Regions from separate parts of the Pseudoalteromonas ulvae UL12 genome, predicted to be linked through region 2. Evidence: predicted binding sites of a transcription regulator. Region 2 holds the regulator's gene; each other region holds the start of a gene.
The links. The regulator sigma-54, encoded in region 2, starts transcription at its own class of promoters, with help from an activator protein. The targets are predictions, from matches to a motif close to GTTGGCACGNNNNTNGNNT.
Positions count from the first base shown of each region.

Region 1: the regulator sigma-54 is predicted to act here: its motif matches at 2,887-2,905, upstream of PULV_RS14630 (YggN family protein).
Region 3: the regulator sigma-54 is predicted to act here: its motif matches at 1,899-1,917, upstream of flhA (flagellar biosynthesis protein FlhA).
Region 4: the regulator sigma-54 is predicted to act here: its motif matches at 5,162-5,180, upstream of glnA (glutamate--ammonia ligase).

Region 1 is NZ_AQHJ01000030.1:234,503-242,647, forward strand. Features, by position in the region: gene PULV_RS14620 (DMT family transporter) at 1-422, opposite strand, end outside; gene PULV_RS14625 (aminotransferase-like domain-containing protein) at 528-1,988, shown strand; gene PULV_RS14630 (YggN family protein) at 2,045-2,839, opposite strand; gene PULV_RS14635 (PA3496 family putative envelope integrity protein) at 3,131-3,322, shown strand; gene PULV_RS14640 (glutathione peroxidase) at 3,365-3,859, opposite strand; gene PULV_RS14645 (LysR family transcriptional regulator) at 3,891-4,763, opposite strand; gene PULV_RS14650 (iron-containing alcohol dehydrogenase) at 4,928-6,097, shown strand; gene PULV_RS14655 (AzlD domain-containing protein) at 6,172-6,471, opposite strand; gene PULV_RS14660 (AzlC family ABC transporter permease) at 6,450-7,163, opposite strand; gene PULV_RS14665 (AraC family transcriptional regulator) at 7,164-7,997, opposite strand.
Region 2 is NZ_AQHJ01000033.1:111,466-119,610, reverse strand. Features, by position in the region: gene PULV_RS15990 (KpsF/GutQ family sugar-phosphate isomerase) at 1-633, shown strand, start outside; gene kdsC (3-deoxy-manno-octulosonate-8-phosphatase KdsC) at 633-1,184, shown strand; gene lptC (LPS export ABC transporter periplasmic protein LptC) at 1,181-1,735, shown strand; gene lptA (lipopolysaccharide transport periplasmic protein LptA) at 1,725-2,225, shown strand; gene lptB (LPS export ABC transporter ATP-binding protein) at 2,222-2,947, shown strand; gene PULV_RS15965 (RNA polymerase factor sigma-54) at 3,009-4,493, shown strand; gene hpf (ribosome hibernation promoting factor) at 4,519-4,806, shown strand; gene ptsN (PTS IIA-like nitrogen regulatory protein PtsN) at 4,809-5,258, shown strand; gene rapZ (RNase adapter RapZ) at 5,277-6,122, shown strand; gene PULV_RS15945 (HPr family phosphocarrier protein) at 6,124-6,396, shown strand; gene mgtE (magnesium transporter) at 6,523-7,884, shown strand; gene pmbA (metalloprotease PmbA) at 7,959-8,145, opposite strand, start outside.
Region 3 is NZ_AQHJ01000027.1:344,566-352,710, reverse strand. Features, by position in the region: gene fliR (flagellar biosynthetic protein FliR) at 1-704, shown strand, start outside; gene flhB (flagellar biosynthesis protein FlhB) at 721-1,851, shown strand; gene flhA (flagellar biosynthesis protein FlhA) at 1,956-4,067, shown strand; gene flhF (flagellar biosynthesis protein FlhF) at 4,087-5,490, shown strand; gene PULV_RS09665 (MinD/ParA family ATP-binding protein) at 5,483-6,340, shown strand; gene PULV_RS09660 (RNA polymerase sigma factor FliA) at 6,387-7,070, shown strand; gene cheY (chemotaxis response regulator CheY) at 7,116-7,499, shown strand; gene PULV_RS09650 (protein phosphatase CheZ) at 7,517-8,145, shown strand, end outside.
Region 4 is NZ_AQHJ01000029.1:77,968-86,112, forward strand. Features, by position in the region: gene PULV_RS12790 (Crp/Fnr family transcriptional regulator) at 1-349, opposite strand, end outside; gene glnG (nitrogen regulation protein NR(I)) at 384-1,775, opposite strand; gene glnL (nitrogen regulation protein NR(II)) at 1,800-2,876, opposite strand; gene PULV_RS12805 (DUF4124 domain-containing protein) at 3,046-3,564, opposite strand; gene glnA (glutamate--ammonia ligase) at 3,697-5,103, opposite strand; gene typA (translational GTPase TypA) at 5,620-7,440, shown strand; gene PULV_RS12820 (DUF2959 domain-containing protein) at 7,519-8,145, opposite strand, start outside.

The DNA.
Region 1 (8,145 bases), on a different contig from region 2:
TCAGCCAGATCAGCCCAAAACAGTACAATGATCCCGATTACACCCAGACACGCACCCAGATAAATACGCAGTGCAATGGGCTTACCAAAAAAGATTCGTGTATTAATGATGTTCATCAATAGCAGCAGTGAAAATGCAATAGACGTCATGGCTGAGGTCAAATAAGCCTGTGCCCAGTACAAGATTAAATAGTTTGCACCAAAGTTAAACACTGCCAGCAGGATAAAAAAACCATGTTGTTTAACAGGGTAACGCATGGGGAGTTTTTTGATTGTGCAAAAGATCCACATCAATGCCGCAGCGAGTGCAAATCGGTAGAATAATGACACTTCAACAGCAACATCACCAAGTTGGAACTCAATCGCAAACCAAGTTGAGCCCCAAATCAGCACAGTCACCAGGTAGAGCAAAGTCGTTTTCATAGCGTAATTAGTCTTTTTTAGGGGAGATGGTGGGAAGTTTAACGTTTCTGTGTATAGTTAACATATACAGATAAATGAAAATGTAACCTATACAGATTTGCGCTTATGTCGACTATTGTTAATCGTGAAAAAACAGAATTCTTATATCAGCAAGTAGCACAGCTCATTCGTGAGATGAAAGCACAAAATACTTTGCAAGCGGGGCAGAAATTGCCTTCGCTACGAAATATGGCAGCGAAATTAAATGTCAGTATTCCTACTGTTAAACAAGCTTATTTAGAGTTAGAGCAACAAGGACTGATAGAAGCAAAGTCGAAATCAGGTTATTTCTTAAAAGCGATGGATTCACAGTATGATAAACCCAAACGTCGTCGCCTTTCATCACAACCGATAGCGGTCAACAAACAATCACTCATTGAACAAGTGTATGAAGCTATACATCGTAAAGGTGTGATCCCTTTTGGTATTGCCAACCCGATTGCCGCCCGTTCGACCGATAAAGCATTAGCACGTACTATGCGCAGGGTGATGACAATGTCTGGTCATCAAGGTATCAATTATGGTGCCATGGATGGGTTTGCCCCGTTAAAAAAGCAGCTTATTTATCGATATTTAGATGTCGGTATCGGGGTCGATTTTGATGAGTTAATCATCACAAATGGCGCGCAAGAAGCATTAGCGATTGCTTTGCAATGTGTTGCAAAACCCGGTGATGTGATTGCTATTGAGTCACCGACCTATTTTGGCATCATTGAGCTGATTGAAAATTTGGGCCTTAAAGCCATTGAGATTCCAATTTGTAGCGAAAAAGGTATTTGGCTTGAAGATTTAAGTAACGCACTACAACAACACACGATCACGGCTTGTGTTTTTTCAACCGCATTGAATAATCCTGTCGGATCATTGATGCCAGAACAAAACCGCGCTGATTTAGTGGCGTTGCTTGAATCTCATGATGTGGTTCTCATTGAAGATGATGTCTACGGTGACTTGTATTTTAATGGCCCACGAGGCAAACCCGCGCAATATTACAGCAAAAAAGGATTGGTGATTTCGTGTGCTTCTTTTTCTAAAACAGCGGCCCCGAGTTATCGTATCGGTTGGTTAATCGCTGGTCGTTATGCGCAAAAAGCGTTAGGTTTAAAGCGCGCATTTAGCTGCTCTTCACCATTATTGAATCAGTGGGCGCTGTCTGAATTTTTAGCAAGCGGAGATTACGATCGGAATTTGGTCAAATTGCGGCAAATTTTACGTTCAAATAAAGAGCGGATGATCCACTTTGTATTGCAGCATTTTCCGGCAGGAACTTGCGTGAGCGATCCGCAAGGAGGATGTGTGCTGTGGGTGGAGTTCCCTGCGGGGATTGATGCAACTGCGCTGTTTCATCTTGCCTTAATGTATAATATTAGTATTACACCTGGCAGCATGTTTTCTGCGAGCAATAAGTATCAGCGCTGCGTTCGTTTAAGTTACGGTTTGCCATGGCGCGACGAGGTTGAGCGCGCGTTAATAAAACTGGGGGAGCTTGCCGCATCGCTGCAAATGAAAAAACAATCGGCCACTTAATGTGGCCGAATGCTGCTTGCTGATGACTGACAAGACTTGCTGTTGAGTACCGTTTTTTAGTGGTGGTTGGCAGCGAATAAATCATACCCTTTTAAGATAGGTAAGCTTTGTTGCAGTGTTTTTTCGGTCTGCGCGAGTTGCTCTATCGAGCCACAAAGTGCATCGGCACGCGCTTCAAGTTGATGTGCTTGCGCTTCAACTTTAAGTTCAATTTGCTCACCCATACGTGTCATGCGGTTTTCGAATTCTTCCATATTTCCGCCAGCACCTAGTAACTCAGAGCCGAGAGAGACGAGTAAGCTACCAATTGAATTCATTACGGCTTCTTCCATCGCACGCTCAATTTCTTGATCAAATTGCTCATCAAAGTGATTTTCAATATTGGTAAAGTTGCTTTGATCTATGACAAACGACCCATCTTGATAAAAGCTTTCATTAATTTTGACAGAGACTTCATCCATCAAGCGAGTCATGCTATCTGTGTTGTGTAAGCCAAATGCGGTGCCAACTTCATCAAGTGCGATACCTGCGATCTTTACCCCTTCTAAAGCAATTTCGGCGACTTGTGGCATGTTTGCCCGTAAGCCATCGGCATATTGCATCAGCATTGTTTGTTGAGCGGATGTGACATCGACTTCTTGCTGATTAATGAATAAACGACCTTGCTGGTCAATTTGCATGACTTGATGATCGTTGTTTTCAATCTCAAGTATATTGGGAGAGATTTTCAGTGTTTGTTGGATATCGATATTGCATGATTCAGACGATACGGTAAGGCCATCAACATTTGAGTGCGCCATTGCGGGTCCGACCATTAAAGCTGAGCTGAGTAAAATAATTGATTTCATCATTGCGTTTCCTGTTGTTTGTTCGTTTGGCTGCTTTGTTGACGTTATCTTTTCAATATCAATGCCAAAATAATTTTTTATTATTTTTCATGTTGTTATGTTTTTTAGCTGATATTGAGTGTTTAGATTGAGTGATGTAATTGACTACTTTTTAGTTAAAATGATGAATTTAACTATTTCGATTTGATATTTTCATCAACACGATAAAAATATTTTTCTTTGCTAAATTTTAATTTGGCGCTATTTATTCAACTTAGAAGTTAACTGTATAAATTCCTGTTTTTGGAGATAGGTGTGGGTAAAACGTATTCTTATGACGATTTTGATGACGCTTTCGATAGCGATGATGATTTTGAGCCAAGCAACAAGGCACAAAACGACAATCAAAAGCGTAAAGTAAAACGCAAAATCGATGATTACTTAGAGCAAAAGCGCTTAAGAAAGAATCTCGGTGACGATGATTTCGACAGTTATTTAAATGACTAGAATTTGATGAGAAGGGGCTTGTAAAGCCCCTTTTTCGTATGCTTAATTGAGGCTTGTTTGTGCGAGTGCTTGTTTAATATCTTGTTCTATTTTTTGTGGTGTCGTTGTGGGTGCATAGCGTTTTAACGGCTGCCCGTCTCTTGCAATTAAAAACTTCGTAAAGTTCCACTTAATCCATTTCCCGAAAGTCCCCGGTAACGCGTTTTTTAGGTAACTGAAAATAGGGTCGGTGTGTTCGCCATTTACATCCACTTTTTCCATTACAGGAAAGCTAACGCCATAATTAATCAAACAACCTTGGGCTATTTCTTCTGCGCTTCCAGGCTCCTGTTGGCGAAATTGATTGCATGGGAAGCCGAGTATTACCAGTCCTTGATCTTTATATTGCTGATACAAGGTTTCTAACCCTTCGTATTGAGGTGTCAGTCCACATTGACTGGCTGTATTGACTATCAGTACAACTTTTCCTTGATAGGCCGAAAAATCGATAGGTGCGCCTTGTAGGCTGGTGCTTTTAAATTGATAAATGTTTGTCATCTTCTTTCTTTTTATTTGATTTTAATGGTGTTTATCTAACTTGGCTAAAATGTTCAGTCAAGAATTCTATCAATAATCGAATGCGATGGGGCATTAGATCTTTACGTGGATACACTAACCAAGTCGCGTTATCGGTGACTTGATATTCATTTAGCAATGAGCAAAGCTTGCCAGCTTGCAGATAATCAGCAACTAAGTCTTGTGCAAGGTGCGCGATGCCTAAGCCAGCTAAACATGCATGCATCAAGGCATCACCATGGTTACTGCGCCAATTCCCTTGTACCTTCACTTCCTCGATTTTGTTGTCGATTTTAAACCGCCAGCGATTACCGATAGCGATGAGACAATTATGATCTTTGAGTTGCTTGGGATGAGTCGGTGCCTCATAAGAGGCTAGGTACTCAGGGCTTGCAACAAGCGTCATGGCTCGTTGCGTAAGTGGTCTGGCGATTAAGTTAGAATCTTGCATACGACCAAAGCGAATAGCAAGATCGAATCCTTCTTCAATTAAATTGACATTGCGGTTACTAAAGTCCATCTCGATGCTGACTTGTGGGTAGCGTTTTATAAACTCGGCTAATAAAGGTGCCACGGTGCGAGCCACAAACTCTCCTGCACCTGTGATACGAATATGCCCAATGGGTGATTGTTGATCCCCTTGCAATAGCGCATTGGCATCAAGCAACTCTTGGCGAATGGCCTTAAGTTTTGTGACATATTGGCGACCAGCGTCGGTGAGATGAATTGTGCGGGTGGTGCGTTTGATTAATTCAGTGCCAAGCCGTTGTTCGAGCTGGCTAATTTGTCTGCTAATGTGTGACGTTGACACATCCATATGTTTGGCTGCTAATGTGAAGCTGCCTTGTTCGACGACATGGAAAAATTCTTCAATACCTTGCCACATAACCTAATCTTTATTATTGATGAAAGTGCGATATATGTAGTGTAACGCATTTATTGTTGCAGCTGTGCAAAACTGATTCGCATAATTACGTCTTATCATTTTGTGATTGCCAGCTACAATTTGATTTTTGAAAATATCAATACCGTTAAATCCTGAGGATGGCCATGTTAAATTTTAGTTTTGTAAATAGTACGCAAATTCACTTTGGTGCCGAGCAAATTGCACAGGTAACTGATGAAATTCCGAAAGACGCGAAAGTATTAATGACTTATGGTGGTGGCAGCATTAAATCTAATGGTGTGTATGATCAGGTTGTTGCGGCATTGAAAGATCATACTTGGCAAGAGTTCTCAGGGATTGAGCCAAATCCTAGCTATCAAACCACAATGAAGGCGGTGGCGTTAATTAAAGAACATCAGCTTGATTATGTTTTAGCTGTTGGTGGTGGCTCAGTGATTGATGGTAGTAAGTTTATTGCCGCAGCTGCGTTATTTGATGGTGAGCCATGGGATATTTTAGCAAAAGGCGCCGAAATCAAAGCGGCACTGCCTTTAGGTGTTGTTTTAACGCTACCGGCAACTGGTTCAGAATCGAATACTTTTAGTGTGGTATCAAACCTAGATACAAACGATAAATTGCCTTTTGCTAGCCCATTTGTGCAGCCAAAATTTGCTGTACTCGATCCAAATGTGACTTTTTCATTGCCTCAGCGTCAACTAACTAACGGCATTGTGGATGCATTCGTTCACACTGTTGAGCAGTATTTGACTTACGATGTGAATGCGAAGGTACAAGATAGGTTTGCAGAAGGGTTGTTATTGACCTTAATTGAAGAAGGTCCAAAGGTATTCAGTGAGCCGCAAAATTATGATGTGCGCGCCAATGTGATGTGGGCAGCAACAATGGCATTAAATGGCTTAATTGGTGCGGGTGTACCACAAGATTGGTCTACACATATGTTGGGTCATGAAATTACTGCGGTATATGGACTAGATCATGCTCAGACATTAGCCATTGTTTTACCTAGAATGCTGGCTGAGCAACGCCAAGTCAAACAAGGTAAATTATTGCAGTATGCGCAGCGTGTATGGCAGTTAACACCAAAATCAGACGAACAATCTGATATTGATAGCGTGATAGATCAAGCAATATTAAAAACCGAAGCGTTTTTCCATAGTGTTGAAATGCCAACTCGTTTCAGTGATTATCAACTAGGAGCTGAAGTTGCCGATACTATTGTTGCGCAACTTGAGCGCCATGGCATGACAGCTTTAGGTGAGCATCAAGATGTGACGCTTGCCAAAAGCAAAGCTGTTTTACTTGCGAGTTTGTAAATAACAGCATCAAGATTAACAAGCCCAAAAGCAGCTGCATTTGGGCTTTTTTGTGCAACGAAGTAATTAAGCTCTTAGCGTAATAAAAAGAAGACTGCTAATCCAGCCAGTGATGTGTAGTAAATATTATTTGTTTTGGCTGCCACGGCAATGGCGACTATTGCTGCTGGAATATAAGGATTATGCCAAGTAAGGTTTAACGCCCCATCTTCTAATAACACAATCGGCACCCAAATTGCGGTCAGCACCGCAGGCGCGCTGTAGCTTAAAAACTGTTGTAGTTTTTGTCCTACTGTAAAAGGGAGAGCGCGGTGTAAAAATAAATATCGACTAACAAAAGTGACACAGGCCATTAAGAGGATAGTTGTGAGCATGATACCGCCTTATATTTTTTAATTAATCGCTCGCAACCATAACCTGCACTCATGCCCAGTAAAGCTGCCCCAACTAACCAGAGTTCGAACCCTAGGGCTTTAAACCATGCTGCAGCAGCCCCAGCGCTGCATACAGTAACAAAAATCGGCCAGCTTTTAATTCCTGGTATCACCAAGGCGATGAAAGTGGTCGCAATGGCGAAGTCGAGCCCCATATTGGTGAGATCAGGTAATAATGAGCCTGCGACAATGCCAAGAAAAGTCCAAAGATTCCAACAGATATAAAAACTAAACCCTGCACTGAGGGCGTAAATTAATCGAGTTTTTGTTTGATAGGCTTTTGGATGGTGTGATAACGCAAAAAGCTCATCCGTAAGTACAAAGCTTATCGGAAGGCGCCAGTGCAATGGCTGTGCGATAACTTTATGGCGAATACTCAAACCATATAAAAAATGCCGAGAGCTAATAATAAAGGTGGTAAATAAAATCGTCATTAAAGGGGTGTGTTGACTAATCAACTCAATGGCAACTAATTGCGCAGAACCAGCAAAAACCAGTAAAGACATCAGTTGAGTCTCAACGGCAGTGAAACCATTTTGAATGGCCAAGGATCCGCAGAGGACTCCCCATGGGATGACGGCTAAATTGAGCGGCAGCATGTCCAAAAAGCCTTTTAAGAGTGCTTTTTTCATTCATTTTACCTTTTGTATTTTAAAGAGTTGGCTATATCGACCTGGAGTCACTCCGAGATTGGCTTTAAAGTGACGATGAAAATGGCTTTGGTCATGAAAACCGCAAGCCTGTGCGGTATCTATTACTGTACTGCCTAGTTTGAGTAACTGTTTGGCTTTGTGTAAGCGCCGCTGAATTTGATATGCGTGCGGAGTGAGTGAAAACTGCTTTTTAAACTGACGTAAAAAGTGAAAAGGACTTAAATGACATAATGTGGCCAGTCGCTCTAGGCTTATCTCTTGTGTGCAGTATTCATCTAAAAATTGTTTTGAACGACTGAGATTCGCGTTGTTAGGCATTTGTTTGAGTGAACGAGGCGTGTGTTGACTGGCAAGCATTAGTTGCACCATAAAGGTATGAAACAAACTCTCTTTAAGTAAGGTGTTGCTAGGCTCGGTGAGCGCTTCTAATAAAATATGAAGTTGGCTTGCAAGTGTAGGAGATTGCAAGACAGCTTGATTAAAATAGGGTGCGCCACAGCGAGTGCCACTGAGCTGATGTGCAAGTTGTTCAAAGTGCTGTGGGGTTGGGTACATGGCGCGATAAGACCAGCCATGCTCTGTGGCTGTTTGACCATTATGCACCTGATCGGCATTCACTAATATGATGCTATTTTTCGGGGCGATATGGTCGTGACCACTACGGAAAAATTTCTGCGCGCCGCAATCTATCAAACCAATGGTGTAGCCTTCATGGCAATGACGAGAAAAGTTTTGCTGCTTAAAACTTGCTTGTAATACTTCTAAGCCATTGAGATCTGCATGGTAGTGAAAATGTGTTTGCTCTGAACTCATCCGCGCCTCATCCGATTGGTTAGTTGACTTTCAGTATATCGAAGCGAATCGACAAAGCTTGTAGAAAATTGCGCAATACGACGAAAATATCAGCGAGTTAATCGCGTCTTAATAGGCAATCACAGTTGTTCATGGCACTATAAAAATA
Region 2 (8,145 bases):
AAACGATTAGGCGCCTCAATGATTGCCATGACAGGCAATACGACCTCTTCACTCGCCAAGCTTGCTAACGTACACATTTGCATCAAAGTTGAACAAGAGGCCTGCCCTTTAGGTTTAGCGCCAACAGCGAGCACAACTGCAACATTAGTGATGGGCGATGCCCTTGCTGTTGCATTGCTTGAAGCGAGAGGGTTTACTGCTGATGACTTTGCACTTTCACACCCTGGTGGCAGTTTAGGCCGACGTCTATTATTGACCGTAAAAGATATTATGCATGCAGGCGATAGCCTACCTGTGGTCAATGAGCATGATATTATTCGAAATGCATTACTAGAAATTTCAGCCAAAGGGCTCGGCATGACCGCAATCGTTAATACTCAGGGTGAATTGACTGGGTTATTTACCGATGGTGACTTACGCCGTATTTTAGAACAAAGAATAGATATTCATACCACTGAAATCTCGACCGTAATGACCAAACGGTGCACCACCGTATATCAGGATATACTCGCAGCAGAAGCACTTAATATTCTTGAACAAAAACGCATCAATGGCCTATTAGTGATTGATAACTGCAATCGACCTATTGGCGCATTTAATATGCAAGACCTACTCAAAGCTGGGGTGATTTAATGACTTTTGATCAGCTGTACCAACCCATAAGTTCAGACGTATTCAATAAAGCATCACACGTTAAACTCTTAATTTGTGATATTGATGGCGTATTCTCTGATGGCCGTATTTACCTAGGCAATCAAGGCGAAGAGCTCAAAGCCTTTAACACCAAAGATGGTTTTGGCATTAAATCACTGATAAACAGTGGCGTTGCAGTAGCTGTTATTACTGGCAGACAATCGACTATTGTCGAGCAGAGAATGAAAAGCCTCACAGTTCCTTACATCTACCAAGGCCAAGAAGATAAAATTGTTGCTTATGAAGATTTAAAAGCACGGTTAAACCTTACTGATGGCCAAATCGCCTATATTGGTGATGATAGTCCCGATTTACCAGTCATGGAAAAAGTTGGCTTTTCTGTTGCGGTGCAAGATGCCCACCCGCTCGTTAAATACCAATCTGACTATACCACCTTACTTCCTGGTGGATTTGGGGCTGTTAGGGAGCTCACCGACTTATTGATGCTTAGTCAAGGCATTAGCTTAGGTGTAAAAGGAACCAGCGCATGAATTCGGCTCGCCTAATCATTAGTGTCTTATTTTTAGTCCTAATGACGTGGCTTTGGTATCCATATTTTACTCAGCCGCAACAAAAACAAACACACAAAAAAGCACAGGTAGCCACACCTGATTACATTGCCACTGAACTTAGGCAAACAGTGTTTGATATTAATGGCAAAATTAGTCATAAAGTTGCAGCCACTAAGATGGAACAATATCAAGAGTTAGGGTTTACTCACTTTAGCCTGCCTATTTTCACGCTTTATTCAGAAAAAGGGGTCTGGACAATCAACGCCTCTGAAGCAACACTCTACGATAGTAAAATACTCATATTGGAAGGGAATGTTGAGGCAATTAATTTAGATAAAACCGCCATGCTACAAACAATACAAGCCGACTATTTTGAAGTGGATATTAATCAATCGACCATGAATTCAGAGCGGCCAGTGACCATTACAGGACCGAATATCTTAATCAAAGGTAAAGGACTAATCGCTAACTTTGAAACCGAAGTTATTGAACTCATTAACCATACACAGACCATTTATTATGACCAATAAAATCATACTCATGCTTACATTGTTGGGTGTGAGCTTGTTTACTCAAGCCGCACAACCTAATTCAAAAGTAATCATTGATGCAGACAACCAAAAAGCAGATATAAAACGAAATGTGATTATATTTGATAAAAACGTTGAAATTACCCATGACAAACGAAAAATTAAAGCTGATTTTTTAGAGGCTTACCGCAGAGCTGAGCTAGGAGAAAATAAACAACTGCTTGTCGCTAAAGGCAACCCAGCATCCTACGTTGAAACACTTGAAGATGGCACAGTGATCACCGCAAGTGCAAATGAAATCAGCTACGATGTCGCTACTGAAATATTACTTATCTCAGGTAATGCAACCATCACTCAAAGCGGCCAAAAAATGAGTGCAGAAAAAATCACCTATGACATAAAACAGCAGCTCATTAGTGCCGTCAAAGACGAAAACTCCTCACAACGCGTTCGCACTATTTTAACGCCGTCTGAAAAGGATAAAAAATGACCACTCTCAACGCCAAGCAACTTGCCAAAAGTTATAATGGCCGACAAGTGGTCAAAAACGTAGGGCTAAGCGTTAAAGCTGGCAGCATTGTCGGATTACTTGGTCCCAATGGTGCTGGAAAAACCACCACTTTTTATATGATCGTTGGTTTAGTTCCTAGTGATAAAGGCTTGATTACAATCGATGAAGAAGATATCACTTTACTTCCCATGCATAGCCGAGCAAGAATGGGCATAGGTTACTTGCCACAAGAGTCCTCTATATTCAGGAAGTTAACTGTTTATCAAAACATCATGGCTATTTTGGAAACACGTAAAGAACTCAACAGAGCGCAACGAGAAGAACAACTCGATAACCTATTAGAAGAATTTAATATCTGTCATATTCGAGATAGCCAAGGCATGGCTTTATCTGGTGGAGAACGCCGTCGTGTTGAAATTGCACGCGCGCTGGCCGCTAACCCTAAGTTTATCTTGCTCGATGAGCCCTTTGCCGGTGTCGATCCGATATCAGTGATAGATATAAAGAAAATTATTCGTCATTTAAAAAATCGTGGCATTGGTGTGTTAATTACAGACCATAATGTAAGGGAAACTTTAGATGTTTGTGAAACAGCTTACATTGTTTCTCACGGTGAGTTAATCGCAACGGGTACTCCTAAAGAGGTACTTGAAAACCAAAAAGTACGTGATGTTTACCTAGGTGAACAATTCAAGCTATAGTTAATTTACTTCATAACTAAGTGCCATTTATTTTAATAACCAAAAGGATTGTTAGACGTAAATGAGGCAATCATTACAACTTCGTCTTGGGCAACAACTTACAATGACCCCACAGTTACAACAAGCAATCCGCTTGTTGCAACTGAGTACTTTAGATTTACAACAAGAAATTCAAGAAGCACTTGATAGCAACCCTCTGCTTGAAGTTGAAGAAGCAGAATATGGCAATGACAATAACAACGATTCAGCCGACTCCCAAAAAGACTCTTCTGACGATCATGAACACACCGCTGAAGTTGAAATAGAATCATCAGATGCATTAAATAAAGACTCCCTTACTGACGAACTCCCCATGGATGTTGGTTGGGATGAATATGTCAGCGCCGGACCCTCTACGTCATCCTCAGGTCCCGCTCCCGACAACGACACTTTATACCAAGGCAGCACATCTGAATCACTGCAAGACTACCTCATGTGGCAACTTCGTTTAACGCCTTTTAGCCCAACAGATGAAGCCATTGCCACAGCGATTGTTGAAGCAATCAATGATCAAGGCTACTTAACCTTATCAACAGAAGATATCTGTGAAAGCATTGGAGAAGGCAGTGATGGCCTTGCTGTAGAGTTAGATGAGGTAGAAGCCGTATTAAAACGTATTCAAGTCTTTGATCCTATCGGTATCGCCGCGCGGGATTTTCCAGAATGCCTGTTAATTCAACTCAATCAGTTTGATAAAAGCACCCCTTGGTTGTCGCACACTAAAGAAATTGTAAAAGAACACATTGAACTTTTAGCTTCTCGCGACTATCGAACCTTAATGAAGAAAACCAAGCTTAAGGAAAATGAGCTAAAAGAAGTCATGGCACTGATTCATAGCCTCAATCCAAAGCCTGCAGATAGCATCAATACCGAGCAACCAGAATATGTTATTCCTGATGTGTCTGTAAAAAAAATAAAAGGTCGTTGGGTGGTTGAGCTAAACTCAGAAAGCATGCCAAAAATCAGAGTAAATGATCAATATGCTGCAATGAGCCGTTCTGTTAAATCGAGCGAAGACAGTCAGTTTATTCGCTCACATTTACAAGAAGCTAAATGGTTTATTAAGAGTTTAGAAAGTCGCAATGATACTCTTTTAAAAGTATCAAACTGCATCGTTCAGCAACAACAAGCTTTTTTTGAACATGGCGATGAAGCGATGAAACCTATGGTACTCAATGATGTTGCTGAAATGGTCGAAATGCACGAGTCTACGATTTCACGTGTCACGACTCAAAAATTCATGCATACGCCACGTGGTATCTATGAATTAAAATTTTTCTTTTCAAGCCATGTCAGTACAGAGAATGGTGGAGAATGCTCATCAACGGCTATTCGAGCATTAATTAAAAAGCTAATCGCTGCAGAAAATCAGGCTAAACCTTTGAGTGATAGTAAAATTGCAGATATATTGGCAGAGCAAGGAATACAAGTGGCGAGACGCACGATAGCAAAATATCGTGAATCTCTCTCTATCCCCCCGTCAAATCAGAGAAAACGTTTGATCTGAGACGTAAAATAGAAGGAAAATGCTTATGCAACTAAATTTAACTGGTCGTCACGTAGAAATAACAGATCCTTTAAGAGACTATGTCACTAACAAATTTGCTAAGCTCGAAAGGCACTTTGATCATATAAATAACGTTCATGTTATTTTGGATATCGAGAAATTAGTCCAAAAAGCAGAAGCAACTCTCCATGTCACCGGTGGTGAATTATTTGCAACGTCCGAGCATCAAGATATGTATGCTGCAATCGATGGCTTGATTGATAAATTAGATCGCCAAGTAATTAAACATAAAGAGAAACTTTCACGCCATTAATCATGAAACTAAATTCTTTTATTTCCAAGGACTGCACCAAAGCCGCAGTCCTTTTTCATAGCAAAAAGCGAATTTTAGAGCATATTAGCTTTGTTGCTCACCAGCAACGCCCCGACTTTTCTGAGCAAGAAATCCTTGGCGCGTTATTGAATCGTGAAAAACTTGGTAGCACAGGCATCGGGCGTGGTATCGCTATACCCCATGGCCGATTAGCTGGACTCGATAAAAGCCTGGCTATTTTAATCGTCAACCAAGAGGCGATTGAATTTGATGCAATAGATAATAAACCTGTCGATATTTTTGTGGCACTGCTCGTACCTGAAGACGAATGTCAAGCTCACCTAAAGACGCTCGCTGCGATAGCTGATAAACTAAAGGACAAGTTATTTTGCAAACAATTACGTCATGCGACTTGCGATGAAGAACTCTACGCGATAATCGATGCAGCGTAATCATCAAGGAGATGTACCGTGCAACTTATTATTATCAGTGGCCGCTCAGGATCAGGAAAATCTGTAGCGTTAAGAGTACTTGAAGATCTTGGCTACTATGCTGTCGATAATATCCCAGTCAACTTACTTCCCTCCCTCGTACGCAGTGTATCTGATAGTTACGATAAGATAGCGGTGAGTATAGACGTACGGAACTTGCCTAAAGATCAGCAAGAGTTTAATGAGATTCTTGAGTATTTACCTGAATTTGCCAACTCATCATTATTTTATCTTGATAGTGACGATCACACACTCATTCGTCGATTCTCTGAAACCAGACGACTACATCCATTATCAATGAATGCACAACCGCTCGATTCTGCCATTAAACAAGAAAAAGTACTGCTTGATGTCGTGGTCAGCCGTGCCGATGTCATAATCGATACAACCGATTTAAGCGTCCATCAATTAGCCGAGTCGATACGCGAGCGTGTGTTAGGCAAAAAAGACAATCAACTTATTATTACGTTTGAATCGTTTGGCTTTAAACATGGTATTCCTAAAAATGCAGATTATGTATTTGACGCCCGGTTTCTGCCGAATCCGCATTGGGAGCCTGAACTAAAACCATTAACAGGCTTAGATCAACCCGTAAAAGATTATTTAGCCAGCCATAGCATAGTGCAAAAATTCACTTGGCAAATCCAAACTTTTTTACAAACGTGGTTACCGCATCTAGAACGAAATAACCGTAGCTATTTAACCATTGCGATTGGCTGTACCGGTGGTCAGCACCGTTCAGTTTATTTAGCCCAAACTCTTGCCGATAGCTTCAGTCGCAGCCACAAAAATGTCAAAGTCCATCATCGCGAACAAGAAAAATAACATGCACTGTGAAGATACGTTTTTAATTCAAAACAAATTGGGTTTACATGCCCGAGCTGCCACAGCATTAGCACAACTAGCTCTGAGTTTTGACGCCAATATTATTTTAGAGCAAGATACTAAAACTGCCGAAGCAGACAGCGTGCTTGCATTAATGTTACTCGAAAGCAGCCAAGGAAAAGAAGTCAAAGTCACCTGTGAAGGACCTGATGCAGAACAAGCGCTGAAAGCCATCGGAGCTTTGATTGCAGATAAATTTAACGAACAAGACTAACTGAAAGTTGATAGCAAATACGCTATACTTAACCAAAATCAATTACTTGCTTAAACACTAATCGCAACATTGCACAACATCAACCTGTTTGACTACACACTAACACTATTACAATAAAGAGCAGCCATGCCAGAAGCCATTGAACAAGATAACACCCAACTAAGATTGCACGAAATAACCCGTGCACTTAACAGTGGTATGTTTGTTCATGTTAGGCGCATGTTGGCACATATGGCCCCGTGTGACATCGCCCTATTACTTGAGTCCTCCCCTCATAAAGGCCGTACTGTACTGTGGCAATTGGTTGACTCAGATCTACAAGGTGACATCCTCGAAGAGCTTTCTGAAGATGTGCGTAATGGCATTATCTCCCAGATGGATCCTGCATTAATCGCAGCCGCAACAGAAGATATGGACGATGATGACCTCGCAGAAATGTTGCGAAGTCTTCCTGACACTATTTATCAAGAAGTTATCGGCTCGATGGCCAGCCAAGACCGAGAGCGTGCTGCATTAGCGCTATCTTACCCAGAAGAGTCTGCTGGTGCCATAATGAACACAGATACTGTGACCATTCGCCCAGATGTCACACTTGATGTTGTTCTTCGTTATTTGCGCCTCAAAGGAGAGCTGCCAGAAGGAACCGATGAATTATACGTTGTTGATAAAGATAATTGCTTTATTGGTGCCGTTTCACTCGCTTTACTCTTAACTCGCAGCCCCGACCTCACCGTTCGAACGGTCATGGATGATCATTGTGAATCTATCCCTGTGACAATGGACGAATCAGAAGTGGCGCAACTGTTTGAACGTCACAACTGGATTTCAGCACCCGTTGTAGATGAACATCAACACTTGCTGGGTCGTATCACTATCGATGATATCGTTGACGTAATCCGTGAAGATGCTGAGCACAGCATGATGAGTATGGCAGGTCTCGATGATGAAGAAGATACATTTGCTCCTGTTGTAAAAAGTACTAAGCGTCGTTCAGTTTGGCTCGGGGTAAACTTAATTACCGCGCTTTTAGCTGCGTTTGTGGCCAGCTTTTTTGAATCAACCCTCGATATTTTACCTGTGCTCGCCGTGCTAAATGGCATTGTTCCTTCCATGGGTGGTGTCGCTGGCAGCCAAACACTGACTCTTGTTATCCGTGGTATGGCTGTCGGTCATATCAACCAAGCTAACCAACGGTTCTTATTAGCAAAGGAGTTTGCGATTGGCGCTTTAAACGGTGTGCTGTGGGCGTTGTTAATTGCAGGAGTCGTCGCATTGTGGAAATGGGACTTCACCTTAGGCTGTGTGATTGCTTTTGCCATGTTTATGAATCTGCTGGCTGCAGGTATTGCTGGGGCGAGTATTCCGCTATTCCTGAAGCGATTAAACATAGATCCAGCATTAGCCGGTGGCGTAGTGCTCACGACAGTCACAGATATTGTCGGTATCTTCGCTTTTCTTGGCACTGCGACTTGGTTTTTACTCCCTTAACTATCGAAACCAAGCTTTAGTAAGTATTATTGATAAAAAAAGCACCTTTCGGTGCTTTTTTATCAAACTAGATGTTAGTTTCCAGCTACTTGCATTTGCTCTATCAAAATAGATCCAGTTTTAACGCTGCCTCGTAAATCAAAGTCACCGCCAATTCCTGCAATTGCTTTAAACATATCTTTTAGATTACCTGCTATCGTAATTTCACTAACTGGGTATTGGATTTGACCATTTTCAACCCAAAAGCCAGCCGCACCACGG
Region 3 (8,145 bases), on a different contig from region 2:
TGATGGTGATGGCAGGGATTGGTGTTAGAACAGTCCCGACACGGATCAAGACAGGCTTAGCTGTAGTGATTACCTTTATTGCAGTCCCTATGTTACCACCAGTCTCATTTACAAATTTATTCTCGTTTGAAATGGTGTTAGTCGTGTTGCAACAGATTTTAATTGGTGTAGCAATGGGATTTGCATCGGTACTAATGCTCAATACTTTTGTACTTGCGGGACAAATATTAGCGATGCAAACTGGCTTAGGTTTTGCTTCGATTATAGATCCAACAAATGGGCAAAATGTGCCAGCAGTGGGTCAATTTTATTTAATTTTAGCGTCTTTGTTGTTCTGGGTATATGACGGTCATTTAATCATGATCCAAATGTTAATACACAGTTTCACCGCGCTACCGATAGATGGCACCTGGTGGGATCCTGAAAACTTTCGTGAAGTTGCCTTATGGGGCGGGTGGTTATTTGCGACTGCGTTAGTACTTTCTTTAGCACCTTTAACCGCGATGTTGATTACTAGTATTTCATTTGGTGTGATGACCCGAGCGGCACCTCAGTTAAATATCTTCTCTATTGGTTTCCCTTTTACGCTGATGATGGGGCTTGTTATTATTTGGGCGACGATGGGGAATTTTGTTGTCCAGTTTGAATTCCAGTGGCAACGTATGCTTGAATTAATGTGTAAAGTGTCGGGCTGTGGCCCTTAAAAGCTAAGGTTGAAAAATGGCTGAAGGCTCAGATCAAGAAAAAACCGAAGAACCCACGGATAAAAAGCTCAGTGATGCCCGAAAAAAAGGCCAGATAGCTCGTTCTAAAGAAACAGGCACCGCGGTGGTTTTAATAATGTCTGCAGTGTCGTTGCTTATTTATGGGCCGACGATCGGAGCTGGCTTGCATCGTGTGATGGCCAGGTTGCTCAACTTAAATCGTAACGAAGCGTTTGATACCACTAAGATGTTTGCCGTTTGGGGAGATATTGGTAAAGAGCTTTGGTTTGGAATGACCATGTTTGTTTTGGTGATTTTAGTCGCTGCATTTATTGGTAATACCTTCTTGGGTGGATTTAATTTTAGTTGGTCAGCCGCGGCTCCAAAAGCAAATAAACTATCACCTTATCAAGGTTTTAAGAGAATGTTTGGCCCGCAAGCTGTGATTGAGCTTGTTAAAGGGTTGCTCAAGTTTTTATTAGTCGCATTTACTGCTGTGTTATTAATAAAAATGTATTTTTATGAAATCTTACACCTGAGTTTAGAAACCATGCCCGGGAATATTGAGCATTCATTAAAAATCCTCGGGTGGATGTTTTTAGCGTTATCTTGCACGTTAGTAGTTGTTGCTTTAGTGGATGCGCCCTTTCAAAAATGGAATCACAATAAACAGCTCAAAATGACTCTGCAAGAAGTTAAAGACGAATATAAAAATTCGGAAGGTGATCCGCAAATAAAAGCTCGTATTAGGCGTACTCAACGAGAAATGTCGCAACGACGCATGATGCAAGATGTGCCGGATGCCGATGTGATTGTCACCAACCCGACTCACTACTCAGTCGCACTCAAGTACGACACAGAAAAAGCAGGGGCTCCGATTGTGTTGGCTAAAGGCATCGATGAAATCGCATTACAGATCCGAAAAATAGGAAAAGCACATGATGTGCCGGTTCTTGAGTCCCCAATGTTGGCCCGCTCTTTGTTTCACACTACAGAGGTCGGACAGCAAATCCCAGATCAGTTATTTATCGCAGTCGCGCAAATTTTAGCTTATGTGTATCAGCTGAAACAATTCAATAATGGCCGCGGAAAACGCCCAAGTAAGCCATCAACAAAACTGCCAATTCCTGATGAATTAAAGTATTAATCAACTGATTTTAAAGCGCTAAATTTATTGTTTTTTTAAAGTTGATAACTGGAATGTATTTTGCTTTTACCCACCTAGTGTCAATTTTTTGAAATTAGTTGTGTATGAATCTTCAGGCTGTATTAACACAAATCAATAAAGATAAAATGGAGTATCTAAAAGGGGTTGGGACGCCTATTTTAGTACTCGCGGCTTTGGCAATGGTGGTATTGCCTATGCCTCCTATGCTACTCGATGCGTTATTTTCTTTTAATATAGCTTTGGCACTTGTTGTTTTACTTGTCACTGTTTACACCATGAAACCTCTCGATTTTGGTGCATTTCCTGCGATCTTATTAATCGCTACGATTCTGCGTTTAGCCCTGAATGTAGCCAGTACGCGTGTTGTTTTACTTGAAGGACACAACGGCGGTGATGCTGCAGGTCAAGTGATTGAAGCATTTGGTTCTGTGGTGATGGGTGGCAACTATGTTGTTGGTTTTGTAGTGTTTCTCATTTTGATCATTATCAATTTTGTCGTAATTACAAAAGGTGCAGGGCGAATTTCCGAAGTAACCGCTCGATTTACTCTTGATGCGATGCCAGGTAAGCAAATGGCGATAGATGCTGATTTAAATGCCGGTTTTATTACGGCAGAGCAAGCACGAGAGCGTCGAAATGAAGTCACGAGGGAAGCTGATTTTTATGGTTCGATGGATGGTGCGAGTAAATTTGTAAAAGGTGATGCTATTGCGGGGATTGTCATTCTCGTAATCAATATTACGGGTGGGTTATTTATTGGCATGATCCAGCACGATTTACCCTTTAGTCTTGCGATGGAAGTCTATACGCTGTTAACCATCGGTGACGGTCTGGTTGCTCAAATTCCTTCTTTACTCTTATCTATTGGCACCGCAATTATTGTGACTCGTCAAAATGAATCACAAAATATGGGTGATCAAGTTAAGAAACAGCTTGGTAATGAAAAGCCGCTATTTATCACCTCAGGTATTTTAATTGTCATGGGTTTAGTGCCCGGCATGCCGCATTTTGCATTTTTATCATTAGGTGCATTAATTGGTTACGGTGCATTTTATACTCAACAAAAGGCGATTAAAGAACAAGAAGCTATTGAAAAAGGCGAGCTACAGCCAAGTGCGAGTGGGGCGACTCCTGCTCCTTCGCAAGAGCAAAAAGAGCTTAGCTGGGATGATGTATCACAAGTTGATGTCATAGGTTTAGAAGTGGGTTACCGTTTAATCCCATTGGTTGATCAGGCGCAAGGAGGGGAGTTACTGAGCAGAATTAAAGGGGTGCGTAAAAAGCTTTCTCAAGAGCTCGGATTTTTAGTCCCTCCAGTGCATATTCGTGACAACTTAGAATTAGATCCTAATGCGTATCGTATTACGCTTATGGGGGTTGCTGTCGGGGAAGGTGAATTAAAGCACGGTAATGAGCTTGCTATTAACCCTGGGCAAGTATTTGGTCCAATCGATGGTACGCCCACAAAAGATCCTGCGTTCGGGCTTGAGGCTGTTTGGATTGGCCCTAACAAAAAAGACGAAGCCCAATCACTTGGCTACACAGTTGTTGATGCAGCTACGGTCGTGGCTACGCATATCAGTCAATTACTTCACAACAATGCTTCATTATTGCTTGGTCATGAGGAAGTTCAGAATTTACTCGATATGTTGACTAAGAGTCATCCACGTTTAGTGGAAGGATTAGTGCCAGATACTTTACATCTGACAACTATCGTAAAAGTATTGCAAAACCTGCTTAATGAAGGGGTTCCAATTCGCGATATGCGCTCCATTGTTCAAACTTTAGTTGAGTATGGCCCTCGTAGCCAAGATCCTGATGTATTAACGGCTGCAGTACGTATCTCACTACGCCGTTTGATTGTTCAAGATATCGTTGGGGCGACGCCTGAAATCCCTGTCATAACATTGGCGCCTGAGTTGGAACAGATGTTGCATCAGTCACTTCAAAATGCAGGTGACGAAGGAGCTGGCATTGAACCTGGACTTGCTGAGAGATTACAAAATTCACTCAGTGAAGCACATCAAACCCAGGAAATGTCAGGAGAACCTTCCATATTGTTGACATCAGGAATGCTGAGAACGGTTTTATCGCGATTTGTTAAACATACATTACCAGGTTTAAGGGTGATGTCTTATCAAGAAGTACCGGATGAAAAGCAAATAAAGATTGTCAGCTCTGTAGGTCAGCAATAGTTTGGACAAGGGGTAATTTATGAAGATTAAACGTTTTTTTGCTAAAGATATGCGTACTGCACTCAATGAAGTCAAAGAAGAGTTGGGTGTTGATGCAGTTATTATGTCGAATAAGAAAATGGCTAATGGTGTTGAGATTGTCGCGGCCGTTGATCATGAACGTGCCCCTGTAAAACGTGCACCTGCGCAAGTTCGAGCGCCGATCAGTGAAAGAATGTCTGATTACGGTGTTAAAAATGAGCAAGTTGTTAGACCACAAGCTATCAGTAGAGCGCCTGAGCCTGAAGCGAAAATAGCAGATAGTTTAGAGGCTCTGTTGAATCGTCAAGCAACAAAACCGCAAACAAATAACTTTTCAAGCATGTTGGAAGAACAGCAAAAGCCTAAGGCAGAACATTGGTATAAAGGCCCTGAAGATGATTTCTCACAGCCAGAAAGAGATACAAAACAAACTGTAGCTAAGCCAGCTGCGAACCTTTCTAAAAGTGATGATGAAATCAAGGCAATGAAAGATGAAATGCTTGCCATTCGCCAATTACTCGAACATCAAGTATCAGGTTTGATGTCACAAGATTTAGCAAGACGGGATCCTACGAAAGCTTATATGGTCGATCGGCTTAAAGGGATGGGGATTGGTGATGAGCTCGCCGATCAAATGGCTTGCTTTATCCCTGACGATGTCTCAGAGAAAAAAGCCTGGCAGGCTCTGTTAGAAATGGTGCAAAGTCAGCTTTATACGTCTAATAATGAAATTTTACGCAATGGCGGGGTGTTTGCTTTGGTTGGCCCAACAGGTGTTGGCAAAACCACAACTGTTGCAAAATTGGCCGCATTAGGCGCACAAAAATTCGGTGCGGATAAAATAGCTTTAATTACAACAGATACTTATCGCATTGGAGCCTATGAACAACTGGCAACTTATGGCAGAATCATTGGCTGTCCAGTTAAACAAGTAAAAGATGCGAATGAATTAGCAGAAATGCTTTATCATTTACGAAATAAGAGACTAGTATTAATTGACACCGCTGGCATGAGTCAACGTGATTTACGCTTAACTGAACAGTTAAATACCTTGATGAAAAATGCTCGAGTCGATATACGTAGTTACTTAGTATTGAGTGCGACAGCACAGCTTGAAGTATTACAAGAGACGGTTAAGCACTTCAAAAAGGTCCACTTAAGTGGTTGTATATTCACAAAACTTGATGAATGCTTAAGTTTAGGTGAGATTATTAGTATTGCGATTCAAAATCGTTTGCCAATAGGGTATCTTACTAATGGTCAGCGTGTGCCAGAGGATATTAGAGTGGCTAATGCAGAAAAATTAGTCAAAAAGGCTGAGCAGTTGTACGCAAAACGTGCAAACGCGCAATTTAAAAGACATCCAACCTTGGAGTCTCATGCAGTAGGGATGTATGATTAATACAGTTTTAGATCAAGCAAGTGGCCTGCGAAGAATGAATCAAAATAATCAAGCTGTAAAAGTAATTGCAGTAACAGGCGGCAAGGGAGGCGTTGGTAAAACCAATGTGTCTTTAAATATGGCAATTGCAATGGGACAACAAGGCCAAAGGGTATTGGTGTTGGATGCTGACTTAGGGTTGGCAAACTGTGATGTAATGCTAGGGCTTCGAGTTGAACGTAACTTATCGCACGTTTTATCGGGTGAATGTGAATTAGAAGATATTTTAGTTGAAGGCCCTCATGGGATCCGTATTGTCCCAGCAACTTCGGGTTCTCAGAACATGGTTGAACTTTCTCCTGCTGAACATGCGGGTCTTATCCGTGCTTTTGGTGAACTGAATGCAGACTATGATGTATTAATTGTTGATACCGCAGCAGGTATTTCTGATATGGTTTTAAGCTTTTCACGAGCTGCGCAAGATGTACTTGTGGTTGTGTGTGATGAGCCGACTTCAATTACAGATGCTTATGCCTTGATAAAAATTCTTAGCAGAGAGCATGGGGTCTACAAATTCAAAATAGTTGCTAATATGGTCCGTAGTCTACGTGAAGGCCAAGAGCTATTTGCCAAACTATCTAAAGTGACTGATCGTTTTTTAGATGTTTCTCTTGAGCTTGTTTCTACAGTTCCATTTGATGAAAATATGCGTAAATCAATCCGTAAACAAAAAACGATAGTTGATCTCTTTCCAAAGTCACCAGCTGCGATAGCATTTAAAACACTTGCGACTAAAGCAGCAAAATGGCCCATTCCAAATCAACCTTCAGGGCATTTGGAGTTCTTCATAGAAAAGCTTGTCAATCGCTAAGGCATCCTGTGTGAATAAAGTTATTGGATATAGCAATGCAGATCAAATGGCGAACATGATCGAACGACATGTCACGCTAGTTAAACGCATAGCTTACCATTTACTGGCACGTTTGCCTGCAAACGTTCAACTGGATGATTTAGTGCAATCAGGAATGATTGGTCTTATTGAAGCTGCAAAAAACTTTGATGGCTCAAAAGGCGCGAGTTTTGAAACGTATGCGGGTATCCGTATTCGTGGTGCCATGTTGGATGAAATTAGAAAGGGCGACTGGGTTCCTCGATCAGTCCATAAAAATGCCAGAATGGTTGCTCAAGCAACCGCAGAATTAGAATCTTTATTAGGGCGAGAAGTAAAAGATATAGAAGTTGCTGAAAAACTTGATATTACGCTCAATGAATACCATGATATTCTTAACGATGTAAATAGCGGTAGGATTTTAGGGATTGAAGATCTAGGGGTTGATGAAGATGTGCTCCATAACGAAGAACATTTAAACTCTAGTGACACACCCTATGTTCATACACAGACAGAGCGGTTTAATGCTTCTTTATTACAAGCAATTAAAACTTTACCTGAACGTGATGCACTGGTTTTATCTCTTTACTACAATGATGAAATGAATTTAAAAGAAATAGGTGCAATTCTTGATGTAAGTGAATCAAGAGTTAGCCAAATACATGGCCAGGCAATGATAAAGCTAAAAGCAAAAGTCAGTGACTGGATTTGAATTAGAAGTACTGTAATTTGGGTTTAAACCTCACCGGAGGATGTTTTGGATAAAAACATGAAAATTCTTGTGGTAGATGACTTTTCAACTATGAGAAGAATCATTAAAAATCTGCTTAGGGACTTAGGTTTTACTAATGTTCAAGAAGCAGATGATGGTAGCACCGCACTACCGATGTTACAAAATCAAGAATTTGATTTTGTCGTGACTGACTGGAACATGCCAGGTATGCAAGGTATTGATTTGCTCAGAGCTATTCGAGCGGATGACAACCTTAAGCATTTACCTGTGTTAATGGTGACGGCCGAGGCGAAAAAAGAACAAATCATTGCTGCAGCTCAGGCGGGTGTTAACGGCTACATAGTTAAACCGTTTACTGCCGCAACGCTGAAGACTAAATTGGATAAAGTGTTTGAGCGTCTAGGTTAAACAAGAAGGAGAGCTTCATGTCGGCCAGCGCACTACCACAAATAACACTTGATCAAGCTAAGCAGCTCGTTGAGCTTTTGGAAAATGGCGAACAAGAACAAGCAAATGAGTTGTTGTTACAAATTAGCTCAGATGAACAGTCTGAGTTATTTGCTGAAGTTGGTAAATTAACACGCCAGCTTCATGATTCACTTAAAAACTTTGAATTAGATGACAAGCTTTCTGCTTTAACTCAAGAGTCATTACCTGATGCAAAACAAAGGCTAAATTATGTCATGGAAATGACAGAGCAAGCCGCAAATAAAACAATGGATGCAATTGAAGCAAGCTTGCCTCTTGCCGATAAGTTAAATGACGAGATTAATAACTTAAAACCTTCATGGGATAGGTTAATGTCACGAAACTTAAAGTTAGGTGAGTTTAAAACCTTATGCCGTGAGCTTGATGATTTTATTCAAGGCACACAAAAAGATACACAACAGCTTCATAGCTTAATGACTCAAGTATTAATGGCTCAAGATTATCAAGATCTTACAGGGCAAGTAATTCGAAGAGTTATCGAATTAGTTAGAGAAGTAGAAGACAGCTTAATCTACATGTTAACTGTCTTTGGTTCTCCAGTTGAAGCGTCAAAAGAAGTAAAAGA
Region 4 (8,145 bases), on a different contig from region 2:
CTATGGGTGACAGTGAGAGCAAAATGGTATCTTCGCTTGCTTGTGCGTTGATACTGCGATTACGCCCAGCAATAAAGCTGCCTTCACCAATAAATTCACCGGGCAAAACATTACTTAATTCAACCTGATCGTTTTGTCGGTACATGGTCAGTTGGCCGCTGAGCACTAAATACAAGTTTGCATCGTGATCGTATTGCTGAAATACAAAACGATGCTGTTTGACTAAATATAATTGTGAAAAGGACTCAAGCAGCACTTGGCGCTCATCTAAACTGAACACTTTAAAAAACGCTAAACGGTTGATAATTTCCATCCGTTTTATTAGCGGGATATTTTCTATTAATTTCATAACAAAAGCGAAACTGAACCAACAGCTAAATAGGTTAATCGTTAAGGTTGCGCTCTTTTAACTTTCTCGTCAAGGTATTGCGACCCCAGCCAATTTTGATCGCGGCATCTTGTTTATGACCATTACAGTGCTGTAATGCGGTGTTAATAAGTTTAACTTCAAGCTCTGCTTGCACGTCGGGCCAAATATTTTCGCGGCCTTTTTTGAGTTCTGCATCGAACCAAGCTTGAAATTGGCTCAGCCAATCACCAGATGCAGCATGCTGAATCGGATTAGTTAAAATCTCCGGCGGTAAATCGGCTTCGGTGACAGTTTGCCCCGGTGCCATAACGGTGAGCCAGCGACAGGTATTTTCAAGTTGCCTGACATTACCTGGCCAGTGAAAAGCTTTGAGTTTTTGGCATGCATCAGAGGCAAGAATTTTGCTTTCGACTTTTAGCTCTTTGGCACTTTTAGTTAAAAAGTAATGAGCAAGTTTTTCTATGTCTTCAGTGCGCTCACGTAAGGCAGGAAGTTTTAAACGAACAACATTTAAACGATGGAATAAGTCTTCACGAAACTTACCTGTCGCAGCTAGTTCTTCTAGATTCTGATGGGTGGCGGCAATAATGCGTACATCGACCTTAATGCTTTGATGGCCGCCCACTCGGTAAAATTCACCATCAGCCAGCACTCGTAGCAATCGAGTTTGTACATCTAATGGCATATCGCCAATTTCATCTAAAAATAAGGTGCCGCCATTGGCTTGTTCAAAGCGGCCTTTTCGCACGCTGTCAGCCCCGGTAAAAGCGCCTTTCTCATGACCAAATAGTTCCGATTCAACTAATTCTTTAGGGATCGCGGCCATATTGAGGGCGATAAATTCTTTTTCTTTGCGTGGACTGTGGTTGTGAAGCGCCCCTGCGACTAATTCTTTACCTGTGCCGGATTCTCCGTTAATTAACACACTCATGCTTGACGCCGAGAGTTTACCGATTGCTCGAAACACTTCTTGCATCGCAGGCGCTTCGCCGATGATATCTTGGGTTTTTTGTTCGGGTATTTTGTTTTTCTTTTTCAGGCCCTGATTCGCGCGACAGGCGCTTTCAACTAAATTAACGGCTTCGTTAAGATCAAATGGTTTGGCTAAGTATTCAAACGCACCTTTTTGAAATGCTTGCACGGCTGAATCGAGATCAGAATGGGCAGTCATAATGATGACAGGTAAGCCTGGGTTGTTTGTACTGATCCCTTCAAGCAATGTCATGCCATCCATGCCAGGCATACGAACATCCGACACGAGTACTGTTGGTTGACTGTATTCTAAGGCGCTTAAAACAGACTCTGCGCTGGCAAAGCTTTCGGTTTGAAAACCGGCGCGGCTCAGTGCTTTTTCAAGAACAAACCGTATCGACGCATCATCATCAACCAGCCAAACTGTTTTCATTTATCACTCCAAACGCATTCTTTGTTATTGTTGGTTAACAAAGGGTAGATATATATTAAATTCTGTATGGCCTGGCCAACTTTCACATTCGATATAACCATCGTGTTGATCGATCAACGTTTGTGCGATGGCTAAACCGAGCCCTGAGCCACCATCTTTGTTGGTGACCATAGGGTAAAAGAGTGTGTCTCTTATTGCTTTGTCGATTCCAGGGCCATTGTCTGACACTTTAATCATTAAGGCATTCTTCATCGCTTTGTTGTGAATGCGCATATGGTGACGAATGCGAGTTTGCAAGGTGATTTCACCGCCTTCGGTGAGTGCTTGCTGCGCATTTCGCACGATATTGAGCACAACCTGTTGAATCTTGCCTTGATCAATAAAAATATCAGGAATACTCGGATCATAATCTTTAATCACATTGATTTGACTGTGATTTGATAGCATTGTCAGTTTTACTACTGACTCAAGAGTTTGATGAATATTGCACCAGGTTTTATTCGGTAGCTGATTTGGTCCAAGCAGGCGGTCGACTAGCTCTGTCAATCGGTCAGCTTGCTCAATGATCAGCGTTGCGCATTCATCTCTTTCTTGTTGATCAACCTCGTATTGCAATAACTGCGCCGCTCCGCGAATTCCACCTAAAGGATTTTTTATTTCGTGGGCTAAACCGCGAATAAGCGTACGGGCAGCAATGTATTGATGCATTTGATGTGAGGCTTTGTCGTGTTTAATTTCTTCATCAAGCGCTCTACATTCGAGCATAATATAAGGGTTGGATTCGATGGTGATCTTGCGACTGCTTAAGGTTATTTTGGCATGGCGAGAATCAAGGAAAACCGCGTCAGCTCTGTGTTGGTGGCAGTCACTGCCTTCATTTAAGGTATGGCTAATAATGCGTTTGATGTCGATGTTGTGATAGTTAAATAATGACTCAAACTCTTGGCCTAAAAAGCGCTTATGGCCCAATGCAAATAACTCACTCGCGCTGTCGTTTGCATAAACAACAATGAGCTGCTCATCAAGCAAAATAACGGCCGTGGCTAGATTTTCACAAATAGAAAGCAAGGTGTCGTGTTTGAGAGTTTTATTTTTGGGCATCTTTGCACCATTTTAGTGCGTTGCTATTTGAGTCGTATTTCAGCTATCACTTTGCTCTAGCAACGGAAAATTAATCATGAAGTTATTTGAGCTGAAAAACAGATTATCATGAGGCTATTATACGTGAAAGTGTTGATTGCGTGGGATTGAATACGTAATCAAAAAATGATTAGAGACCTTTACGATGTAAGTAAATCGTCACGATTTCACTTTGACCGATTTCTTTTCCTTTGGCATCAATTAACTTTAATTGCAGCGTGTGTTCGCCGCGATCAACGTTACGCAGTGCAAAAATAGCTGAGCTTTTTGGGGCTTGAGTGGCCATGCCATCTAAGTACAATTGAATTGAGAGACCGCTTTCAAAACGTGGACTTACTTTTCCGCTGACGTAAATGGAGCCTGTATTGTCTCGAATGGTGGCTTGATCTTTAGGCTCTGTGATTGAAATACTAAACTGAGTTTGAGTGTCTTGTTGTGATTCTGCTTTGTATAAAGTACTGGTATCAACGGCTTGCATATCGACTGTATTGATATTGAGATTCAACTCTTCAGAACCTTTTTGAGGAGTATCAGAAAAAACAAGCACGCCTTTAGCGTCACGCCAAACGTAGATTTTTTTCTGGCCAGCTATAGAAGGAGCTGCAAGTAGCGTCATGCAGACAGCAAATAGTATTAAGCGTTTTGCCACCTAATTTTCCTTCTATTTTTATAGCTTGTTATTGAATAGTTAATAACTTTATATGATTAGCGCTAATTTTGCTATAAAAAAAGCCTGCGAAGCAGGCTTTGGAACACACATTGAAACAAATAGTTAGCTTACTTAGCAGCTGTAGTACATTTCAAACTCAACTGGGTGAGTTGTCATGTTTAATTTTTCGACTTCTTTACTCTTAAGTGCAATGTACGCATCGATTAGGTCGTCAGTGAATACACCACCTTGGGTTAAGAACTCACGGTCAGCGTCTAGAGAATCAAGTGCTTCTTGTAATGAACTTGCAACCTGTGGGATTTCAGCCGCTTCTTCTGCTGGTAAGTCGTATAAATCTTTATCCATTGCATCGCCAGGGTGGATCTTGTTTTTAATACCGTCAAGGCCAGCCATTAGCATTGCAGAGAACGCTAAGTATGGGTTTGCTGTTGGATCTGGGAAGCGAACTTCGATACGACGTGCTTTTGCAGACGGAACAACAGGAATACGGATAGATGCAGAGCGGTTACGTGCAGAATATGCAAGCATAACTGGAGCTTCAAATCCTGGCACTAAACGCTTGTATGAGTTAGTAGAAGCGTTTGCAAATGCATTGATTGCTTTAGCGTGCTTGATGATGCCGCCAATGTAGAATAATGCTTCTTCAGATAGACCTGCATACTTATCACCAGCGAATAAGTTTACGCCGTCTTTTGCTAAAGATTGGTGACAGTGCATACCTGAACCGTTATCGCCAACAACAGGCTTAGGCATGAAGGTTGCTGTTTTACCGTATAAATGAGCCATGTTATGAATAACATATTTCATTTCTTGGATTTCATCAGCTTTTAAAACCATAGTATTGAAGCGAGTCGCGATTTCATTTTGACCGGCTGTTGCTACTTCGTGGTGATGCGCTTCAACTACTTGACCCATTTCTTCAAGGACTAAACAAGTTGCTGAACGCCAATCTTGGAAATCATCAACAGGTGCTACTGGGAAGTAACCACCTTTTACGCCTGGACGGTGACCTGTGTTGCCATCTTCATAGCTTTTATCTGAGTTCCAAGCTGCTTGCTTAGAATCGATTTTGTACATAGAACCAGACATGTCAGTTTTGAATTTAATGTCGTCAAATACGAAAAATTCAGGTTCTGGTCCAAATAAAACAGTGTCCGCAATACCTGTAGAGCGCATGTATTCTTCAGCACGCTTTGCAACAGAGCGTGGATCGCGCTCGTAACCTTGCAATGTAGATGGCTCAACAACATCACAGCGAACAATCAGTGTTACTTCTTCAGTGAACGGGTCTAATTTTACAGACTCTGCATCTGGTAGTAAGACCATGTCTGATTCGTTAATGCCTTTCCAGCCGGCAATTGAAGAACCATCAAACATTTTACCATCTTCAAAGAAATCTTCGTCAATTTGGTGATGTGGAATAGAAACGTGCTGCTCTTTACCTTTGGTATCAGTAAAGCGTAAATCGATAAACTTAACGTCATTTTCTTTGATAAACTGTAAAACTGAATGAGACATGCGTCCTCCAAACTGTGTGTTGTTTAATATTATTTGCTTTTGCAATTTTTCATTCTATAAGCTCAATGTGTGCCAACTTTTCAACTTCATGATAAATATGGAATTTATATTTTTAGATGCAGTGTTGACTCATTTTGGTGCACCACTTTGATCGTTGATTGCACCTTGTTGGTGCGTTGAAATGCCCAGAAATTATAGTCCAAAATGTTCTTTTTATTGGTTTATTTCACCTAAGTACGATTTTTATCTCTTGATGAAAAAAATAGAAAAACATTTCTGTGCGTAACTAAATGTAATCCATCACTAATTGTGTAATAAAACAGCAGTAATCTAAGCTTTTTTAAATAAAGTTTAAAAAATTCTGTTGGATAAACTTTCATCCCTGCCATTATTAAGGGATAATATGCGACCATTTTTTTTAAACGCTATGCCGCTTGTTTTTCGATTCTTTTTGAATGTCGAACAAAGAGCGTAGATATTTTAGGATCAGCCAGATTAATTCTACTGAGTAAGTTTATGAGCATCGAAAAGTTAAGAAATATCGCGATTATCGCGCACGTTGACCACGGTAAAACAACCTTGGTTGATAAACTGCTAGAGCAGTCAGGTACGTTAGAAACTCGCGGCGGTAATGAAGAGCGCGTCATGGACTCTAACGATATCGAAAAAGAGCGTGGTATTACCATTCTTGCAAAAAATACTGCAATTTCATGGAATGATTACCACATCAATATCGTAGATACTCCAGGACACGCCGATTTCGGTGGTGAAGTTGAGCGTGTTCTTTCGATGGCTGACTCAGTATTATTACTTGTTGACGCGCAAGAAGGTCCAATGCCACAAACGCGTTTTGTGACACAAAAAGCATTCGCGCAGGGTTTAAAGCCAATCGTTGTAATTAACAAAATCGACAAGCCTGGCGCTCGTCCTGATTGGGTTATGGATCAAATCTTTGATTTATTCGATAACTTAGGTGCAACTGACGAACAGTTAGACTTTAAAGTAATCTATGCATCAGCTATCAATGGTTGGGCAACATTAGATTTAGACGAGCCATCAGATAACATGGAACCTATGTTTAAGATGATCGTTGACGAAGTATCTCCACCAGATGCTGATCCTGAAGGCGCATTCCAAATGCAAATTTCTCAGCTTGATTACAACTCGTATGTAGGTGTAATCGGTGTTGGTCGTATCAAGCGTGGTTCTGTTGCTGTGAATCAACAAGTGACTATCATCAGTGCTGACGGTTCAAAACGTAACGGTAAAATTGGTTCAGTTCAGAGCTACCTTGGTTTAGAGCGTATCGAAACTGAGCGCGGTTATGCGGGTAACATCGTAACAGTAACCGGTATTGGTGAGCTGAAAATCTCTGATACTGTTTGTTGTCCAAACAATGTTGAAGCTTTACCACCATTAAGTGTTGATGAGCCAACAGTAACAATGACGTTCTCTGTTAATAATTCACCATTTTGTGGTAAAGAAGGTAAGTTCGTAACTTCACGTAATATCCGTGAACGTTTAGATAAAGAATTAGTACATAACGTTGCACTTCGTGTTGAAGACACAGCTAACCCAGATAGCTTCCGCGTATCGGGTCGTGGTGAATTACACTTAGGTATCTTAATTGAGAACATGCGTCGTGAAGGTTACGAGCTAGCTGTTTCTCGTCCTGAAGTAATTTTACGTACAGTAGATGGCGTTCTTGAAGAACCGTACGAAACAGTTACCATTGACTGTCAAGAAGAGCATCAAGGTTCTATCATGGAGCAAATAGGTCTTCGTAAAGGTGAACTAACTGACATGTCTCCAGATGGTAAAGGCCGTATGCGTATGGACTTTATGATCCCTAGCCGTGGTTTAATCGGTTTCCAAACTGATTTCATGACGCTTACATCTGGTTCTGGCCTTATGTATCACACATTCGATCACTATGGTCCTCACAAAGGTGGTGAGCTAGGTGTTCGTAAGAACGGTGTAATGATTGCTAATGCAACAGGTAAAGCGCTAACAAACGCATTATTTAACTTGCAAGAGCGTGGTAAATTATTCATCGGTCATGGTGTTGAAGTTTACGAAGGAATGGTTATCGGTATTCATAGCCGTGATAACGACCTAACAGTTAACGCCCTTAAAGGTAAGCAACTAACTAACGTTCGTGCATCAGGTACTGATGAAGCGCAAACGTTAACGCCGCCATTGAACTACACACTTGAGCAAGCGCTTGAGTTTATCGATGACGATGAATTAGTTGAAGTGACACCTCTGAATATCCGTATTCGTAAACGTCACTTAACTGAAAGTGATCGTAAGCGCGCAGGACGTGCACCAAAATAATCGTATGATTAATTTAAAAAACCCGCTGAAAAGCGGGTTTTTTTATGAGCCAAATAAATTTTTTACTGAGGATTTTGTTTAGCCAGTTTTGTTCATTTGCTCAATGAATTTATTTGAGTCAGCGATTGATTTGTTCATGTCTGTCATCAGTGATTGGATATCACGTTTAAGATTATTAAATTCGCCTTTAATGGCGCTGATTGCTTGAGCATTGAGGTTATGCTTTAGATACAAAACATTATCTTGCAAAGCCGACAAGACAGGGGCCATTTTTTTCTCTGATGTTCGCATCGAACGAAGTAATTTATCAAACTGGCGTTTAGTTTGGTTGAGCTTTTTTTCGCTTTCACGTTTGAGATTAGCGTTGGAATATTGTGCTAATTCTTCATTCCATTCATCAAACAGTGCTTCAGCGACATCTTCAACTTTATTAATGCGATTAGAGACATCTTCAGCTGCTTTTAAGCTGGATTCATAATCATCATTAAGCTCTTCGTATACAGTTTGTAACTCACCACCATCAAAATTAATCAGTAAACTGAGACGTTCAAGCGCAGACTGAAACTCTTGTTGTGACACTTCTTGGGATTCTTTCGCTTCTTCAACGCGATCGACTAAAATATCACGTTTGTGAACACCTACTTTTTCCATTGCCGAATAATAAGCTGTTTGGCAGCCGGTTAATAACAATGCCAAACTGGCAGC